DNA from 3 places in the Vreelandella gomseomensis genome. Region 3 is predicted to be linked to each of the others. Evidence: predicted binding sites of a transcription regulator. Region 3 holds the regulator's gene; each other region holds the start of a gene.
What was found. Region 3 encodes LexA, which represses DNA repair genes until DNA is damaged. Its sites were predicted from a motif close to TACTGTNTANNTANACAGTA; they were not measured.
Positions count from the first base shown of each region.

Region 1: QC815_RS12145 (LexA family protein) is a predicted target of LexA. The motif match lies at 3,074-3,093, and genes of this name have one in related genera.
Region 2: uvrD (DNA helicase II) is a predicted target of LexA. The motif match lies at 1,661-1,680, and genes of this name have one in related genera.

Region 1 covers NZ_JARWAI010000008.1:142,842-148,588, forward strand. Annotated here, with positions in the region: gene prmB (50S ribosomal protein L3 N(5)-glutamine methyltransferase) at 1-115, opposite strand, end outside; gene QC815_RS12130 (Smr/MutS family protein) at 278-847, shown strand; gene QC815_RS12135 (patatin-like phospholipase family protein) at 855-1,868, opposite strand; gene QC815_RS12140 (alpha/beta fold hydrolase) at 1,865-2,779, opposite strand; gene QC815_RS12145 (LexA family protein) at 3,117-3,560, shown strand; gene QC815_RS12150 (Y-family DNA polymerase) at 3,571-4,914, shown strand; gene QC815_RS12155 (sodium-dependent transporter) at 4,876-5,747, opposite strand, start outside.
Region 2 covers NZ_JARWAI010000003.1:185,180-190,926, reverse strand. Annotated here, with positions in the region: gene uvrD (DNA helicase II) at 1-1,609, opposite strand, end outside; gene hexR (transcriptional regulator HexR) at 1,856-2,710, opposite strand; gene QC815_RS04990 (PA3496 family putative envelope integrity protein) at 2,964-3,182, shown strand; gene QC815_RS04985 (sodium-dependent transporter) at 3,292-4,635, opposite strand; gene QC815_RS04980 (DUF72 domain-containing protein) at 4,799-5,653, opposite strand.
Region 3 covers NZ_JARWAI010000004.1:35,849-41,595, reverse strand. Annotated here, with positions in the region: gene QC815_RS06005 (ribonuclease J) at 1-1,137, opposite strand, end outside; gene purU (formyltetrahydrofolate deformylase) at 1,398-2,252, shown strand; gene lexA (transcriptional repressor LexA) at 2,249-2,911, opposite strand; gene QC815_RS05990 (TetR/AcrR family transcriptional regulator) at 3,155-3,832, shown strand; gene QC815_RS05985 (L,D-transpeptidase) at 3,810-4,334, shown strand; gene nagZ (beta-N-acetylhexosaminidase) at 4,393-5,418, shown strand; gene QC815_RS05975 (hypoxanthine-guanine phosphoribosyltransferase) at 5,451-5,747, shown strand, end outside.

The sequences.
Region 1 (5,747 bases), on a different contig from region 3:
ACTCGCTGGACGCCCAGCGCAGGTAGTCGCGTAAGCTAAAGAGCTCGCTCACCAGTGCCGAATCCGGCAGGGAGAGAGCGGAGTGTGAGGTGTCGGCGTTGAGATGCGTGGTCACATCGGCTCCTGATCAACTGAGGTCTCCATCCCCTGACAATAGCGGGCATGGCATGGCGAAAGAAAAGATTGTACCTTTGACGCCGCCCGGTTCACAGCAACGCTCAGCTCGCTATACTGTGCGCTTGCGACCTTCATTGCCCCTTTGCTATCTGAGCCTGTCATGACACGACGCCGCCACCTGCCCGACGACGACGATATCAGCGCGTTCCGCCAAGCGCTGAAAGCCGCAGGCGTGCGCCGTATTGCCTCCAATCAGGCCGACCCCGGCAAGCCCAGACGCAACGACGATGCCCACCATGTACGCCGCCAGGCGGCAGTGGAAGCCAGCACCTTGACGACCAGCGGCCGCACCTCCGATGGCCGGGTCGAGGCGGTTCGCCCTTCCGAATACCTGGAATTTAGCGTCGCCGATCTGCCGTGGCGCACCTTCAGCCAGCTGAAACGCGGCCAGACGGCGTGGCAGGCAGGCCTCGACCTGCACGGCTACACCCTGGAAGAGGCCCGCGCCGAGCTGGAAAGCTTTCTGCGCGACGCCACGTCCCAGGGGCTACGCTGCGTGCTGGTGGTACATGGCAAAGCCTGGGGCGCGACGGCCGACTTCCCGGTGCTGAAAAGCCATACCAACGCCTGGCTGCGGGAATGGCCGGGGGTTCTGGCGTTCTGTTCCGCCACCGAGCTCGACGGCGGTACCGGCGCGGTATATATCCTGCTGCGCAAGCGCGGACAGTAGCTGCCAGCTACCCTGCCGCGTCCGAGGCAATATTCGGCATTCTGCGCTCCAGGGCCTCATCGGCCAGATGTCGGCCCAGCCGGATCAGATCCTTCGCGCGGTGGAACTCGTAGGTGCTGCAGACCGTCTTGGGAACTTCGATCAGCACATCCGGCGGATAACCGGCAATTTTGTACTTGGCGAGCGCTGCCTGGGTGATATCGAACGATTCGAGAATCATGTCCAGCTTGCCCCACTCGCGCTTGCCGCGCATTTCTGGCGTTTCGTCGCTGGCCTCCTGCTCGTCGCTGCTGCCCAGCCCATCCCAAAGCCGCTTCGTCGCCTCGCGCACATCGGCCATCCAGCCGCCAATGTTTTCATCACGCTCAAGCTCAAGCGCCGTGCGGTTATCGTCCTCCGGCTCATCGGGCAACAACGCTTCCAGGCTGATCGGCTGGGGGCTATGCGCGGTCACGTTAACCGCCACGACAAAATCGGCTTCATGGGCCGCGAGTGTCGGCATGATAGGCAACGGATTCAGCAAGCCGCCGTCAACCAGCACCTGATCGCCGACATGCACGGGAGTGATCACGCCGGGCACCGCGATCGAGGCGCGAATCGCGCGCAGCAGCGGGCCGTTCTGAAACCATACCTCGCGCTGGCGCACCAGGTCGGTCGCTACGGTGGTCACTGGGATCGGCAGGTCTTCGATCAGCATATCACCCACCAGCCCTTCGAGCTTGTTCATGACCTTGCTGGCGCGCATGGCGCCCATCGGGCTCCAGGTCACGTCCACCAACCTGAGTACGTCCAGGTAGTCCAGATTGCACACCCATTCGCGGTATTCCGGCAGCTTGCCCGACGCGTAGATCCCGCCGATCAGTGCGCCCATGGAGCACCCGGCGATGGAAATAATCTCCAAGCCCCGCGCCTCGAGCGCTTCGATCACGCCGATATGCGCATAGCCCCGGGCCCCGCCGCTGCCCAGCACCAGGGCTACCTTATTGCCGCTCTGTTCATTGGCGTTTGTCAGTTCGTTCATCGCGCACGTCCTTCTGCGGGGTCAGGCGTTGCAAGCTCATGCGCCGTGATCACCTGGGCGACCTGTGCCACGGCCTCAGGCTCAAGATGCAGGTGATGGCCGCCCGCCACGACATGACGGGTCAACTGCGGCACCGCCTGGCGAGCGTTGTCCGCCCAGTCTCGCTCGCCCAGAATGCCCTGCTCTCCTTCTATCAATAGCACCGGGGCCTGAATATCCGCCAGTAACGCCAACACCTGCGCCGGGGTAAAACGCACCAGGGACGGCTTCAGCAGCCGACTGTCGGTGCGCATTTGGACGTGTCCGTCGGCCGTTGGCGCGACGTTGCGCTCCACCAGCGGGGTCGCCGTGGGCGTATCCAGCGGGGTGACGCCGCCCGCCACGCGCGCGGCCACGGCACTGGCCAGGTCGGGGTAGCGCGGCGCCTGGGAGAGCGGCCGTCGGTGGGCCATCAGCCCCTTGCGTAGCTGGCCGGCCGTTTCGTTGGCGGGCGTATTCAGCGCGCCCAGACCATCCAGCAGGGTCAACCGCGCAACCCGCGCCGGCATGGCGGCGGCCAGCAGGCAGGCCACCGCCGCGCCCATGGAATGGCCAAGCAACGCGACCCGCTCTATGGCCAGATCCTCCATGGCATCCAGGACATCGTGGCAATAGTCCCACAGGGCATAATCGCTGCCCACCGGGGCATGCGCCGAATGCCCGTGGCCACGAAAATCGATCGCCACAATGCGGATATCCAACGCGTCCGAAAGCAAGGGCGCCAGGCGCGTAAAGCTTGCCGCATTATCCAGCCAGCCGTGCAGCGCCAGCCACACGGGGGCATCGTCACGCCCCCAGCTCAGGGCCGCCAGGCGCCCCTCGGCAAGGGCAAGCGGCTGGGGGACGTGAACTGCTGAAGAGGGGTGCATCATCAAACGTATCCTAAACAAGCCAGCCGCTTTGCGCGCGGCCGGGTGACGGCATAAATCACAAACGGTACCATGCCAGCCTGATGGGCCTGTAGAAAATTACCCACGCCTGCCGACGTTACCCTTCTGCTTTTGATGAGGCTTTTATGAAACCCCACCGTGATACCCGTGCGCGCAACTGGGTCTTTTTTATCGCCGTTACCAGCGCCATTGTGGTGGGCCTCTGGCTGGCGAGATAGCCCTTCACAGCGGCGCTTCAAGGCACCCGGCGCTTGCAATTTAGCCCCTCCGGCTGAATACTGTATATAAATACATATTTCAAGCCGTGAGGATGCCGACAATGATTCAGCCCCTATCGCCGGTCGCGCCCGCCTTGCCGTTGATGTCGCAGCCGCTGCCATTTCCGCCGCTGCACGGCCGCGCGGGGATTAGCGGCTTCCCCTCTCCCGCCCAGGATTACGAACCGCGTACGCTGGACCTCAACGTGCGCCTGATCAAGAACCCGACCCATACCTTTTACCTGTCCGCGACCGGCGACAGCATGGAAGGCTGGGGGATCTTTGACGGCGACCTGCTGGTCGTGGATCGCAGCGTTGCGCCACGCCTGGGCCATATCCTGGTCGCCATGTTCAACGACGAAGTGCTGATCAAGCGCTACGCCCTGCATCGTGGCACCCCGCACCTGTGCTCGGCCCACCCCCACTATCCGCCGCTCCCCCTGGAAGACACCGACTGCCAGGTATGGGGCGTTGTGCGCGCGGTCGTTCACGAATACCTGCGCTGAGATGACGACCATGATCGGGCTGGTCGACGCCAACAACTTCTACGTCAGCTGCGAGCGCGTCTTTCAGCCCCACCTGGAAGGCAAGGCCGTGGGCGTGATGTCCAACAACGATGGCTGCGTGATTGCCCGCTCGGCCGAGATGAAAGCGCTGGACATCCCCATGGGCACCCCCGCCTTCAAACTCGAGGGGCTGCGTCAGCGCGGCGCTATTCACCTGCTGTCGTCCAACTACGAACTGTATGGCGACATGTCGGCCCGGCTTGCCCAGCTGCTGCGCGACGCCTGCCCAGACATCGCCCCCTATTCCATCGATGAAATGTTCATCTATCTGGACGGGCTGAGCGAGCGCCAGTGCCATGCCCTGGGCGAAACGCTGCGCCAGCGCATTTACCGCTGCTTGGGACTGCCGGTATGCGTTGGGCTGGCCACGACGCATACGCTGGCCAAACTTGCCAACCACGCCGCCAAGCAACAGCCGCATTTCCAGGGCGTCTGTCTGCTCAACGGACAGGATGCGACGACCAAGACGCTACTGGCGCAAACGCCGGTCAGCGAGGTCTGGGGCGTGGGCCGGCGGCTGGCCGAACGGCTCGCCATTGGCGGCATTTATAGTGCCTGGGACCTGCGCGAAAGCGATACCAAGCAGCTGCGCAAGCGCTTTTCGGTGGTGCTGGCGCGCACCGCGCTTGAGCTGCGCGGCACGTCCTGCCTGCACATGAACACCCTCGACCAGCCCCGCCAGCGCATCATGACATCGCGCTCGTTCGGTCAGCCCACCGGGGTAAAAACCGAGATCCATGCTGCGCTGCGCCGCCATGCCCAGCGCAGCGCCGAAAAGCTTCGCCAGCAGCACAGTTTGGCCCGATCGGTGATGCTGTTTTTGAACACCAATCGCCACCGCCGTGATCAGCCACAGTACTTCCCCCACGCGCTGATCCCGTTGCCCACGCCCAGCGACGATACGCGGGTGATTCTCGACGCCGTGCGCCAGGGCCTCGAACAGATATACCGCCCCCGCTATCGGTTCATGAAGGCGGGCGTGATGCTGCTCGACCTGGTCGATGCCCAACAGCACCAGCTATCGTTGCTGAATGCCCCGGCCCACCACTATCCGCGGTTGATGGCCACGGTGGACGCCATCAACCAGCGCATGGGGCAAGGCACTATCCGCTTTGGCATGACCGATGACGACGCCCCCTGGCAGCTGCGCTGCGCCCATCGCTCCAACCGTTTTACCACGCGCTGGGATGAGTTGATGGAGGCCGGCACCCATCCCGGCGCCATTGCCGACGCCAGAGCCAGGCGCCAGCAGCGCTCAGCGAGCCTGCAGCGCGGGACGCAGCCGCGGGCTTAGGGTTTCACCCAGCGCCACCATGGCGACCAGGATCGCCAGCAGCCAGGGCCAGTGGGCCGCAAACGCCACGCGATAAAGCCCCAGGGCATCGACAAAAATCACCAGGATACCCAGCGGACTGACGTAGCGCACCATGGTCAGCCAGAGCGCATAGGGCAAGGGCGAAAGCCCCAGCTCATCGCGGAAGGTGTGGCTGTTCAGCACAAAGCCGGCCAGCACCACCATGCCCAAGCCACCCAGCGGCATCATCAGGCGCGAGGTCAGGTAGTCGAGCCAACCAAAGACGTTCTTGTCGGCCAGGGTCCACTCGGCACCCAGGTTGAACGACAGCATCGCCAGGGTACTGATCAGCCACAGCACGATACCGGTGCCCCATGCCGCCGCCTTGCGCGACATACCGTGGTTATCGCACAGCCAGGACACCGTTGCCTCGACCATCGAAATCGCCGAGGTGAGCGCGGCCATGGACAGCATCAGGAAGAACAGCGTGCCGAACAGGGTGCCAAACGGCATCGCCTGGAAAGCCAGCGGCAGGCTCATGAAGATGAGCCCCGGCCCTTCGGCAGGATCCATACCGTTAGCAAAAATCACCGGAAAGATCGCCAAGCCGGCCATTAACGCGACTACCGTATCGGCGATGGCCACGCTCAGCGTAGTGCGGGCGATCGAGGTGCCTTTGGGCAGGTAGCTGCCGTAGGTAAGAATCGCCCCGGACGCCAACGACAGGGTGAAAAACGCATGCCCCAGGGCGGCCAGCATGCCCTCGCTGGAGAGGCTGCCCGCATCGAAGGAAAACAGGAAGCGGAACGCCTGAGCAAAACCGCCCGAGAAGA
Region 2 (5,747 bases), on a different contig from region 3:
CGGCCATGCCTTCACCGGCTTCCGGGGTTTCGAAGGCATCGCCGTGGGTGAAGGCCCGGGCGGCGTTGACCAGCTCCTCGAGGTTTTCCACCCGCGCCTGGCCTTTCTCGCCGCGTTCGCTCTTGTGATGTTCGATCAGGCCGGTACGCACGGTCACGTGGTCGATGATGTCGTGCAGGGCGAGCCCGGCGGCGTCGTTATCCAACTGCTCGATCAGGTTGGCAAACGCCTGCACGGCGTTGCCTGCGCGGCCTTTCAGCGTACCGTCGTGAATTGCGTCGTGAAGCGCCTGCCACAGCGGGATGCCCTGTTCTCGGGCGCGCAGGCGAACGATTTCTACCGTGCGAGTGCCGATGCCCCGGGTGGGCACGTTGATCACCCGCTCCAGCGATGCATCGTCGTCGCGATTGAGCAGCAGGCGCAGGTAGGCCAGCGCATTCTTGATTTCCAGCCGCTCGTAGAAACGGTGGCCGCCGTAGATGCGATAGGGCATGCCCTGGCGGATCAGCGTTTCCTCCAGCAGCCGCGATTGGGCATTGGAGCGGTAGAGAATCGCGATATCACGCCGGTTGAGCCCTTCGTCGACTTTTTCCTTGATGGTGTCGACAATGAAGCGGGCTTCTTCAAGGTCGTTGAAGCCGGCGTAGATCGAGATGGGTTCGCCTTCGACGCCGTCGGTCCATAGCTGTTTGCCCATTCGTTCGCTGTTGTGGCTGATCAAGGCGTTGGCCGCATCGAGAATCGCGCTGGTCGAGCGGTAGTTCTGCTCGAGGCGGACGGTGTGGGTCTGGGGAAATTCCTGCTCGAAGCGGCGGATGTTCTCGACCTTGGCCCCGCGCCAGCCGTAGATCGACTGGTCGTCGTCGCCGACCACGGTCATCGGCGTTTGCATGCCGGTGAGCAGCTTCAGCCAGGCGTACTGGAGCGTGTTGGTGTCCTGAAACTCGTCGACCAGCAGGTGACCGAAGCGCTCGCGATAGTGGGCCAGCAGCGCCGGGTTGTCGCGCAGCAGTTCCAGGCTCCTGAGCAGTAGTTCGCCGAAGTCGACCAGCCCGCCGCGCTCGCAGGTGAGCTGATAGCGTTCATAGAGCTCGACCATCTGGCCCAGGTAGCCATCGCCGTCGACATTGACCTGATGGGGGCGCAGGCCCTCTTCCTTGCAGCCGGAAATGAACCCTTGCACCTGGCGCGGCGGGAAGCGTTCGTCGTCGATGGCGTAGTCTTTGAGCAGCCGTTTGACCAGCCGCAGCTGGTCGTCGGCGTCGATGATCTGGAAGTGTTGCGGCAGCCGCGCATCCTGCCAGTGGGTACGCAGCAGGCGGTGGGAAATCGAGTGGAAGGTGCCCACCCAGACATGGCGCAACGAGATACCCAGCAGCGCTTCCAGCCGGGTACGCATCTCGCGCGCGGCCTTGTTGGTGAAGGTTACCGCCAGCAGCGCGTAAGGCGACAGCCCCTCCGCCTGCATCAGCCAGGCAATACGGTGCACCAGCACCCGCGTTTTCCCAGAGCCCGCGCCTGCCAGTACCAACAGGTTGCCCTGAGGGGCGCTGACCGCTTCGCGCTGGTCGGAGTTGAGCTGATCGAGTATCGCCGTGACGTCGTCCATATAAGCCGCTGCCGGGTCGAAAAATGGGCCGTCAGTTTAGCACAGCCAATGAACTGGCTGTGTATACAGGCATGGCATTTGCACGACTCAGTGCCGAGGGCAGGTCTCCGCGAGGGCGCTGTGAACCCATCCCTGGGCGCTACTTTCGCCATCTGACCGCCATGGATGGCGGAAATGCCGGAAATGTCGGGAATATTTTCCGGCCATGGCGAAAAACCCTCGCTTCAACCTGCCCTCGGACATGGGTTAGGAGTCTTCCGGGAAACGCAGCGAGTTAAGGCTCTTCTTCACCGACTTGAGCTGCTCGGCGAGTTTCGGGCCACGGGTCTTGGCGACGCCCACCGCCAGCACGTCGACCAGAACCAGATGCGCGATGCGCGAACTCATTGGGGTATAGATTTCGGTGTCTTCGTGCACATCGATATACAGCGGCAGCGTGACTTCTTCGGCCAGCGGCGAGTCGCTGGGGCACAGGCCAATCACCGTCGCCCCCGCTTCCCTGGCCAGGCGAACGCTGGCCACCAGCGCCTTGGTGCGCCCGGTTTGCGAAATGGCCACCACCACATCGCCTTCCTTGAGCGTCACCGCCGACATGTTCTGCATGTGGGGGTCGGCATAGGCGGAGGTGGAAATCTGCAGGCGGAAAAACTTGTGCTGGGCGTCAAAGGCCACCGCCCCTGACGCGCCGAAACCGTAAAACTCGACGCGGTTGGCCATCGCCAGGGCATTGACGGCGCGGCCCAGGGCATCGTTGTCCAGGCGGTCGCGCACCGAGAGCAGCGTGCCCACCGTCGAGTCAAAAATGCTGTGGGAGAACTCGGCGACCGAGTCGCTATCGTTCATCGAGAACTGGGCAAACTGGCTGCCGGTGGCCAGCATCTGCGCTAGCTGCAATTTAAAATCCTGGAAACCGTTGCAGCCCAGGGCGCGGCAGAATCGCACCACCGTTGGCTCGCTGACCTTCGCCTCGGTGGCGAGATCGACAATCCGCATGTGGATGACTTCTTCCGGATTGCGCAGGACAAACCGTGCCACTTTCTGCTCGGAGCGTCGAAAGTGCTCCATGCGGCGTCTCATTTCATCAAACAGGGCGCGACTCACGTGTGGCTCCTTTAATCAAGCGGCGTAGCGTTATGTGCCAGGCGTGCGCCCAGTATGCCTGAGTGACGCACTGAATGGGCAATCATTGTATTGCGCCTGGGTGGACGGCAGCGGCGCCAGACGGTTGTTTCTCGAGCTGGTCATCATTTTGTCAAGTAGGCTATAGTAAAAAATGAAGTGCCGCACTGCATCATCCAACAGTCGTCACCGATGCAGGTGGACGAAGGCATATTCACCTGGAGGAACGTCGATCATGCGAAACGTCGAACGGATCACCTCGTTCAAGAGCGAATTGCTCGATATTTTCATGAGCATGGAAGTGGACGAACACGCCGAGCGCCGTCGTAGCGCCGCACAACGTAATCTGCGCGCACGGCGGGGGATAGAGCTGCACCGGGAGTTTCAACAGCTGTCGCGGGATATCGCCCCCTTGCCGGACGCAGACGAACGGCAAGAGAGCGAACTGCACTGAACTGATCAACCTCCCCAACGGCCAGACGGCTTGACCGGCCGGGCCGTTGCAGGAACGCTCATCAAGGCGCGCAGCGCCCTGCGCCAAGCAGGGCACGAGTGGCCGGTGGTTAGAGAATGCCGGCCAGGAAGACCGCAATCACGCCAATCGGCGCGATAAAGCGCGCGACGATATTCCAGACGCTGAGCCCTGTTGCGGACAGCGCCAGTTCCTGCTCGACGCTCTTGCGATCCAGGCACCACGCGACAAACACGACGGCACCGAGGCCGGTAAGCGGCAGCAGAATTTTCGCGGTGAAGGTATCCAGCAAGTCGAAGATGTTCAGTCCGAAGAACAAGACATCCGACCATAGGTTGAACGACAGCAGCGCTGCGACACCCAATAGCCACACCACAATGCCGCTGACCAGCGTCGCGGGAACCCGTGACAGCGAGGTGCGCTCTTCAAGCATCTCCACTGTGGGTTCCAGCAGCGAAATCGCCGAGGTCAGCGCGGCAAACGTCAGCAGCAGGAAGAACATCAGCCCGAGTACGACACCGCCGGTCATATTGCCAAACGCGATAGGCAGGGTGACGAAGATCAGCCCCGGGCCTTCGCCAGCGCTCAAGCCATTGGCAAACACGATGGGGAAAATCGCCAGACCGGCCAGCAGCGCAATGGCGGTGTCAATAATGATGACCGTGCGTGCCGTGCTCAGCAGGTTGACGTCTTCGCCCAGGTACGAGCCGTAGGCCATCATGATGCCCATGCCCAGCGAGAGCGTGAAGAACGCCTGGCCCATGGCGGCCAGCACCACACCGCCGTCCAGCGCGCTCCAGTCGGGGCTGAACATGAACGCCAGCGTTTCGCCGAAGTGGCCGGTGGTCATCCCATAACCCACCAGAATCAGCATTAAAATGACCAGGGCGGGCATCAGCGAGCGCACGGCGCTCTCCAGCCCCTTGGTCACGCCGCGGGCCACAATGCCGATGACCAGCAGCATGAAGGCGCTATGCCAGAGCAGCAGCGTGCCGGGGCTGGCCAGCATGCCGTTAAAGATCGCGCCAATGCTGTCGGCATCCTGGCCGCTGAAGGTGCCAATCACTGAACTCAGCGTATAGTTGAGCGACCAGCCGCCAATCACGCTGTAGAACGACAGGATCAGAAAACCGGCGAGAACGCCGCTGATACCGACCAGCGCCCACCCCTGGGACTTTCCACTTTTCCTGGCCAGTTCGCGCATACTGTCGATGGGATTTTTCTGGCCGCGCCGACCGATCATCCATTCAGACAGTAGAATCGGCACGCCCACCAATGCCACGCAGGCAAGGTAGACCAGCACGAAGGCTGCACCGCCGCTTTCCCCGACCAGATATGAGAAGCGCCATATATTCCCGAGGCCCACCGCAGAGCCTGCGGCGGCGAGCACAAAGGCCATTTTTGATGACCACTGTGCATGTGCAAGTTTTGCCATACATCACCTGTTAATTAATTGATTGTAATGAGTCGTTGTCGGCGCGTTGCACCGCGTTTCGAAAGCAGCATGGGCAGAGGATTGCCCGCGTGATGTTTCGAAAGTACGCGCAATTTATCCGATCAGTGGCGTGCATGCCAGTCAGCTGCTCCAAAAAGCCGGGTCAAAACAGTTGGCTCTGCTTCTCATCCGCAAAGTCACCCAGGGGCGGCAGCGGGGTGTGCGCCCGGAGGTCGTTATACAGCCGGCGGGCGAGGCTGGGGGACTCTCGGTTATCGGCAGTATGCACAAATAAAAAAGGGGTTTTCCCCTGATTTATCCACAGGGAGAGCTGCGATTTCCAGGCGTTGAAATAATCAATGTTGATCGTTTTGTCAACATGCCCGATAAAACGAATCACAGGATGATTCGCTGTTGAAAGCACGTGTAATGGGACTTTCGGCTTTTCCTGCTGGGCATGGGCAAGGCCTGGATAGCCATCTGCCGAGGTCGAGAACAGCGGGCGCACATCGAGCATCACGCGGTTCGCCCGATAAGTTATCAACAATCGGTTAAGGGCCTTCTCGGCCGCGCCCTTGTGGAAAAACTCAGGGTGGCGGATCTCCACCGCGCAGGCGAGATGGGTGGGCCAGGCGGCCAGCAAGGCTTCCAACTTGGGCAGTTCATCCGGGCCAAAGTCGCGCGGTAATTGAACCATGGTGGGACCCAGACGATCGTGAAGCGGCGCGAGGGCGGCTAAAAACGCCCAGGCATCCTCGAGGCGCGTCAGCCGCTGGTCGTGGGTGACGCTGGCCGGCAGCTTGAAGCAGAATCGAAAGTGCGCGGGTGCCTGGCGTGCCCAGGCGGCCACCGTTTCCGGCTTGGGCGCACCGCTGTAGAAGGTGGTGTTGCCTTCGACGCTGGTAAACACCGCCGCATAATCGCTGAGCAGTTCGGTCTTGGCGTGGCGCGGATAAAGCGTGCCCTGCCAGTCCTGGTTGGACCACATGGGCAAGCCGATATAGAGCGGGCACGTCATGGTGTGAAGCCTGCCTCAAGGAAGATGGCCGCTTAATGTAGCAGCCGGGCGGTTAACGTCCCAGTGCTTGTCCGGCGGGCAAGGTGCTCTGATG
Region 3 (5,747 bases):
TGCCAGCCGCTGATGCGCCTGCTGATGAAGGCTCTCGCCATGGACGGGCAGTAGATGCTGCGGCGATAGCCACTGATAGAAGCGCGTCATCTCCTCCTGCGCGGGATGCCCGGTGGCATGCAGTTCTGGATGGTTGAATTCATCGAAGAGCTGGACGCCAAGCTGTTGCAGGCGCTTTTTCAGCTGCTCGATCGGCCGCTCGTTGCCGGGTATGGCTTTAGCAGAAAAGATCACGTTGTCGCCCGGCTGTAGATCAACGTGGGGATGACGCCCCTGGGCGAGTCGCTGCAGCGCGGCGCGCGGCTCGCCCTGGCTGCCGGTGGCAATCACGACGACTTCATCGGGGGGAAGGTATCCCAGGTCGTGGGCGGGCACCACCGCCGGAAAGTCATCCATATAGCCGAGGCCCCGCGCCACACTCACCATGCGTTCCATCGAGCGTCCCATCAAGCTGACGCGCCGTCCACACTGTTCGGCCGCGCGGCCGATTGCCAGCACGCGGGCCAGGTTACTGGCAAAGCAGGAAACGATCACCCGCCCTTCGCATTGGGTAAGCGTCCTGGCCAGCGCGCGGGCCACGTCGCCTTCACTGCCGGAGTGGCCGGGTACGGGGGCGTTGGTGGAATCGCCGACCACCAGGTCGACGGGGGCGAGCGCCTTGAACTGTGAGGAATCGATCGGCGCACCAATGATCGGTTCGGGATCCAGTTTCCAGTCCCCGCTATGCAGGACGCGATAGGGGCCGGCCATGACCAGCAGCGCGCAGCTTTCCGGAATCGAATGGGGCACGCCCAGATAGCGCAGACTGAAGGGCCCGCTTTCCAGCGCCTCGCCGGGTTCGATAACCTGAATGGCGGCGCTGCTCAACTGGTGTTCGGCAAACTTGAGACGCAGCAGGCCAGCGGCCAGGGGGGTGGCATACACAGGGCACTGCCAATGCGGCCATAACCAGGCAACCGCGCCAATGTGGTCTTCATGGCCGTGGGTGATATACAGGGCCTTGGGGGCTATGCCCAGCGCCTTGGGCGTATCCAGGTTGGGCACCTGGAGGGGGGCGTTGGGCAAGTCCTGACGGATCATCATGCCACAGTCCACGGCGATCCAGTGATCCTCGTATCCGTATAGCGTCAGGTTCATGCCGATTTCCCCGCAGCCACCCAGCGGCAAGAGGCGGAGAGGAGGGCGACGACGGGGACGAATATGAACGCGCGGTGGATGCATCAGAATCTTAAAGCCTAAAAAGTAATGCCTTAACTATACGGGATGGGGTGGGCGGCTAACAATGACTGCGGTAACGGGCGGTGATTGCGCGCCTGGCATTGGGTACAATAGACGTTTGTTGAATGCCCGGGGCGGTGAAAAGCGACCCCGGGTGCACACCGTCAAGAGTATTTATCATGTCGCATTTTTATCGGTTGGTGGTTTCCTGCCCGGATCAGGTGGGGATTGTTGCACAGGTGTCGAGTTTTATCGCTCAGCAGGGGGGGTCGATTACCGAGGCGAGCCAGCACTCCGACCTGGAAACCGGACGTTTCTTCATGCGCTACGAAATTCTGGCGGATTCGTTGGACATGTCGGCAGAGGCATTACGGTCGGCGTTTGAGCCGGTCGCCGTGCGTTTCGATATGCAGTGGTCGTTGGTGGATACCCAGCAGCGTCGCCGCGTGGTGCTGATGGTCTCGCGGGAATCCCACTGTCTGGTCGATCTGCTTTACCGTTGGCAGGTGGGCGAGCTGGACTGCGATATCGTCGGGGTGATTTCCAACCATGACGATATGCGCTCGTTGACCGAGTGGTACGCGATTCCCTATTACCACGTGCCTGTCAATCCGGCGGATAAAGCCGTTGCCTTTGAGCAGGTTCAGGCACATATCGACGAGGCGCGAGCCGACTGCATCGTACTCGCACGTTACATGCAAATTTTGCCGCCGGCATTGTGCCAGCGCTACGCCGGGCAGGTGATCAATATCCACCACAGCTTTTTGCCTTCCTTTGCCGGCGCCAAGCCCTATCACCAAGCCTATGAGCGCGGCGTCAAGCTGATCGGTGCGACCTGTCATTATGTGACCCAGGAACTGGATGCGGGGCCGATCATCGAGCAGGACATCCACCGGGTGAGCCATTGCCACACACCGACGGATCTGGTGCGTTTTGGCCGCGATGTGGAAAAAGCCGTGCTGGCACGGGGTCTTCGCTGGCACCTGGAAGACCGCGTGCTGGTTCATGGCAACAAAACCGTCGTGTTCAGCTAGCCAAGCGCCTGACCATTGCCACCGCGGATAACCCCGACGCCCACGCCCTCGATGTCGAGCGGTTGGGTGCGTAAATCAATAGTGATCGGCGCAAAGTCGGGGTTTTCCGCGATCAGGGAGACGTGGTGTCCGTCGCGTTTGAAACGCTTGACGGTAACTTCATCGTCCAGTCGGGCGACGACAATCTGGCCGTCGCGTACTCGCTGGGTGCGATGTACGGCGAGCAGGTCGCCTTCAAGAATGCCGACGTTCTGCATGGAAAGCCCGCGCACGCGCAAGAGGTAATCCGCCCTGGGCGTAAAGTAGTCGGCGGGCAGCGGGCAGTAACGGTCAATGTGCTCGGCGGCCAGAATAGGGCTGCCCGCAGCGACTTCGCCGATGATCGGCAGGCCGGTGCCGGGATCCGCCGCTGCGGGCTGGCTATCCGGGGTGTCCTGGGGCTCCTGATTGGGCAGGCGAATACCCCGTGAGGTATTGCGGATGATGCGAATGACCCCTTTGCGCTCGAGCGCCCGCAAGTGCTCTTCTGCCGCATTGGGCGAGCGAAAGCCCAGTGCCTTGGCGATTTCTGCCCGGGTGGGTGGATAGCCAAGCTCCGCCATGGTCTTGACAATAAAGTCGAACACATTCTGTTGACGAACGGTTAACGGCCGTGACATATCAGTCTCCAGCGTGGGTAAGTGGACAGGCAGCGTTTCTATAGACCTATCAGTATGTGGTTAAGTATACAGTATGTTCCCCTGTCCAGTACATATCTGCTTCCAGCCGGCTAACAACATGATGTGCAAAGGGATGCGCCGCCGTTCTAGGCGTGATTTAACGCCCATCAACCGTTGAGAGGGGCAACGTGATAACGTAGTATCCTGAGATTGTTTAAAACATCCGTTTTCATGGAGAGCAGCATGGCTCAATCGGATACCGTGACGCGCATTCTGGACACGGCGGAAGTGCTGTTTGCCGAGCGCGGCTTTGCCGAAACATCCTTACGCAATATCACCAGCAAGGCGCGGGTGAACCTGGCGGCGGTAAATTATCATTTCGGCTCAAAGAAGGCGCTCATTCAGGCCGTGTTTGCGCGTTACCTCGATCCGTTCTCCGAACGTTTCCACAGCGCCCTGGACGCGCTGGAAGCACGTTACGAAGGCCGAGATATCCCGCTTGAAGTGCTGCTCGAGACCATGGCCACCACGGTGTTGGAGGTGCCCGCGGAGCGTAATAGCCTGAAGGTGTTCATGCGCCTGCTAGGCCTCGCCTACAGTCAGGCCCAGGGGCATTTGCGTCGCTACATCCAGCATGAATACGGCGATGTATTCAGCCGTTTCACCGAGCTGGTTCGCCGCGCCACCCCCGATCTGCCCGACGCCGAACGCTTCTGGCGGCTACACTTCATGTTAGGTACCGTCATCTTTACCCTGTCGGGGTTGGACGCGCTGCGCGACATTGCCGAAAAGGATTATCACCAGCAGGTATCGGTTCGCGACCTGGTGCGTCGACTGCGTCCTGTCGTGGTGGCCGCCATGAATGCGCCCTTGCCCGACGAGAAAGACATGGAGCCTCATGCAGACACCGTCGCTCACTGAGCTGCCGCCCCGTGATGGGCTGTGGATCGAAATTGCTACGCAGACGCAGCAGCTGCGCGCCTGGGAAGGCGACACCTGCCGTTATCAGTGTGATGTATCGACGGGACGCGCCGGGGTGGGCAACCAGGAAAACAGCGGCAAGACGCCCCTGGGATGGCACTATATTCGCGCCGCGATTGGCCGGGAGGCGCCTGAAAATGCGGTGTTCAAGGGCCGTCGCTGGACAGGCGAAGTGTTCACCCCTGAACTGGGCAAGGCGTTTCCCGAACGCGACTGGATCCTGACACGTATTTTGTGGCTCTGCGGGCTGGAGCCAGGGGTCAATCGTGCGGGGCAGGTGGACTCGCAGCGCCGCTATATTTACCTACACGGTACGCCGCCAGATCAGCCCATGGGCCAGCCAGCGTCGCATGGCTGCGTGCGGCTGCGTAATGTGGATCTGCTGTGGCTTTTCGAGCATGCCTTGCCGGGAACGCCTGTCTGGCTACACGACGGACGTTGATCGTTGGACTCTCGCTAATGTTCGTCTAGAATTAGCGCCTTTTTTTGGATACCCCGCTATGACACAACCCTTGGGCTCGGTCATGTTGGACCTTGAAGGGACTTCCTTGACCGCTGCAGAGCGCCAGATGCTGGCATCGCCTGCGGTCGGCGGCGTTATTCTTTTTGCGCGCAATGTGGAGGATGCCTACCAGATACGTCGCTTATGCAACGAGGTGCGTCAGCAGCGCCCCGACTTACTGCTGGCGGTGGATCAGGAGGGCGGGCGGGTTCAGCGTATCAAGCAGGGCTTGACGCGACTGCCCGCCATGGCGCGGCTGGGGGAGTACTATCAGCGGGATCGCGCAGCCGGTCTGGCGCTTGCCCAGGATGCGGGCTGGCTGCTGGGCATGGAAATGGCCGCCTGCGGGCTGGATATCAGCTTTGCTCCCGTGCTCGATATCGATAGCGGGTTATCCAGCGTGATTGGCGACCGCAGTTTCGGTGCCGACCCCACTCAGGTAACCGAGCTGGGTGGTGCCCTGATCACCGGGCTCCACGAGGCCGGCATGGCGGCGATCGGCAAGCACTTTCCCGGCCATGGCGGTGTCGCGGCGGACTCCCACCTGGCCCTCCCAGTGGACGAGCGCGCCTTCGAGGCCCTGAAACGCCACGATCTAGTGCCCTTCAGCACCCTGGCCAAGCAACTGGATGGCATCATGCCGGCGCATATCGTGTACTCGGCCTTTGATGCCCGCCCGGCTGGCTTTTCGCCCAGCTGGCTTGGCATGCTGCGTCAGTCGCTGGGCTTCAAGGGCTGCATTTTCTCGGATGACTTGAGCATGGCCGGCGCCCATGCGGCAGGCGGGCCGCGTGAACGAGCGGCGGCCGCGCTGGGGGCAGGCTGTGACATGTTGCTGGTGTGCAACGACCGCGACGCCGCGCTCGAGGTGGTGGCCGCTACGCCGGCGTCGGTGTCTTCACGGCCGGGCAAGCTGCGCTACAAGCGCGCCCGGCCCGACCTGGATGCGCTGCCCGCGCTTAGCCGCTGGCGGCGCACCCATGCACAGCTTGAAGCAATGGCCTGTCAGTCATCCGCTACGTAACGACCGTCTTTACTCAGCAGGTTGGAAATTTAATGGCAACGTTAGATAAGGAAGCGCTCGCGTCACTGGATTCAATGCGCGAAGTAATGGATAACGCCGACTGCTTGATTACTCAGCAGGAAGTAGAGCAGGCGCTGGATCGGATGGCCGAGCAGATCAGTGACGATCTGGGCGATAAGCTGCCGGTCTTCTATTGCGTCATGAATGGCGGTCTGATCACCACGGGGCACCTGCTGACCCGGCTGGGGTTCCCCCTGGAAGTCGATTACCTGCATGCCACACGTTATCGTAACGAGACCCGCGGCGGCGAGCTCTTCTGGCGGGTATCG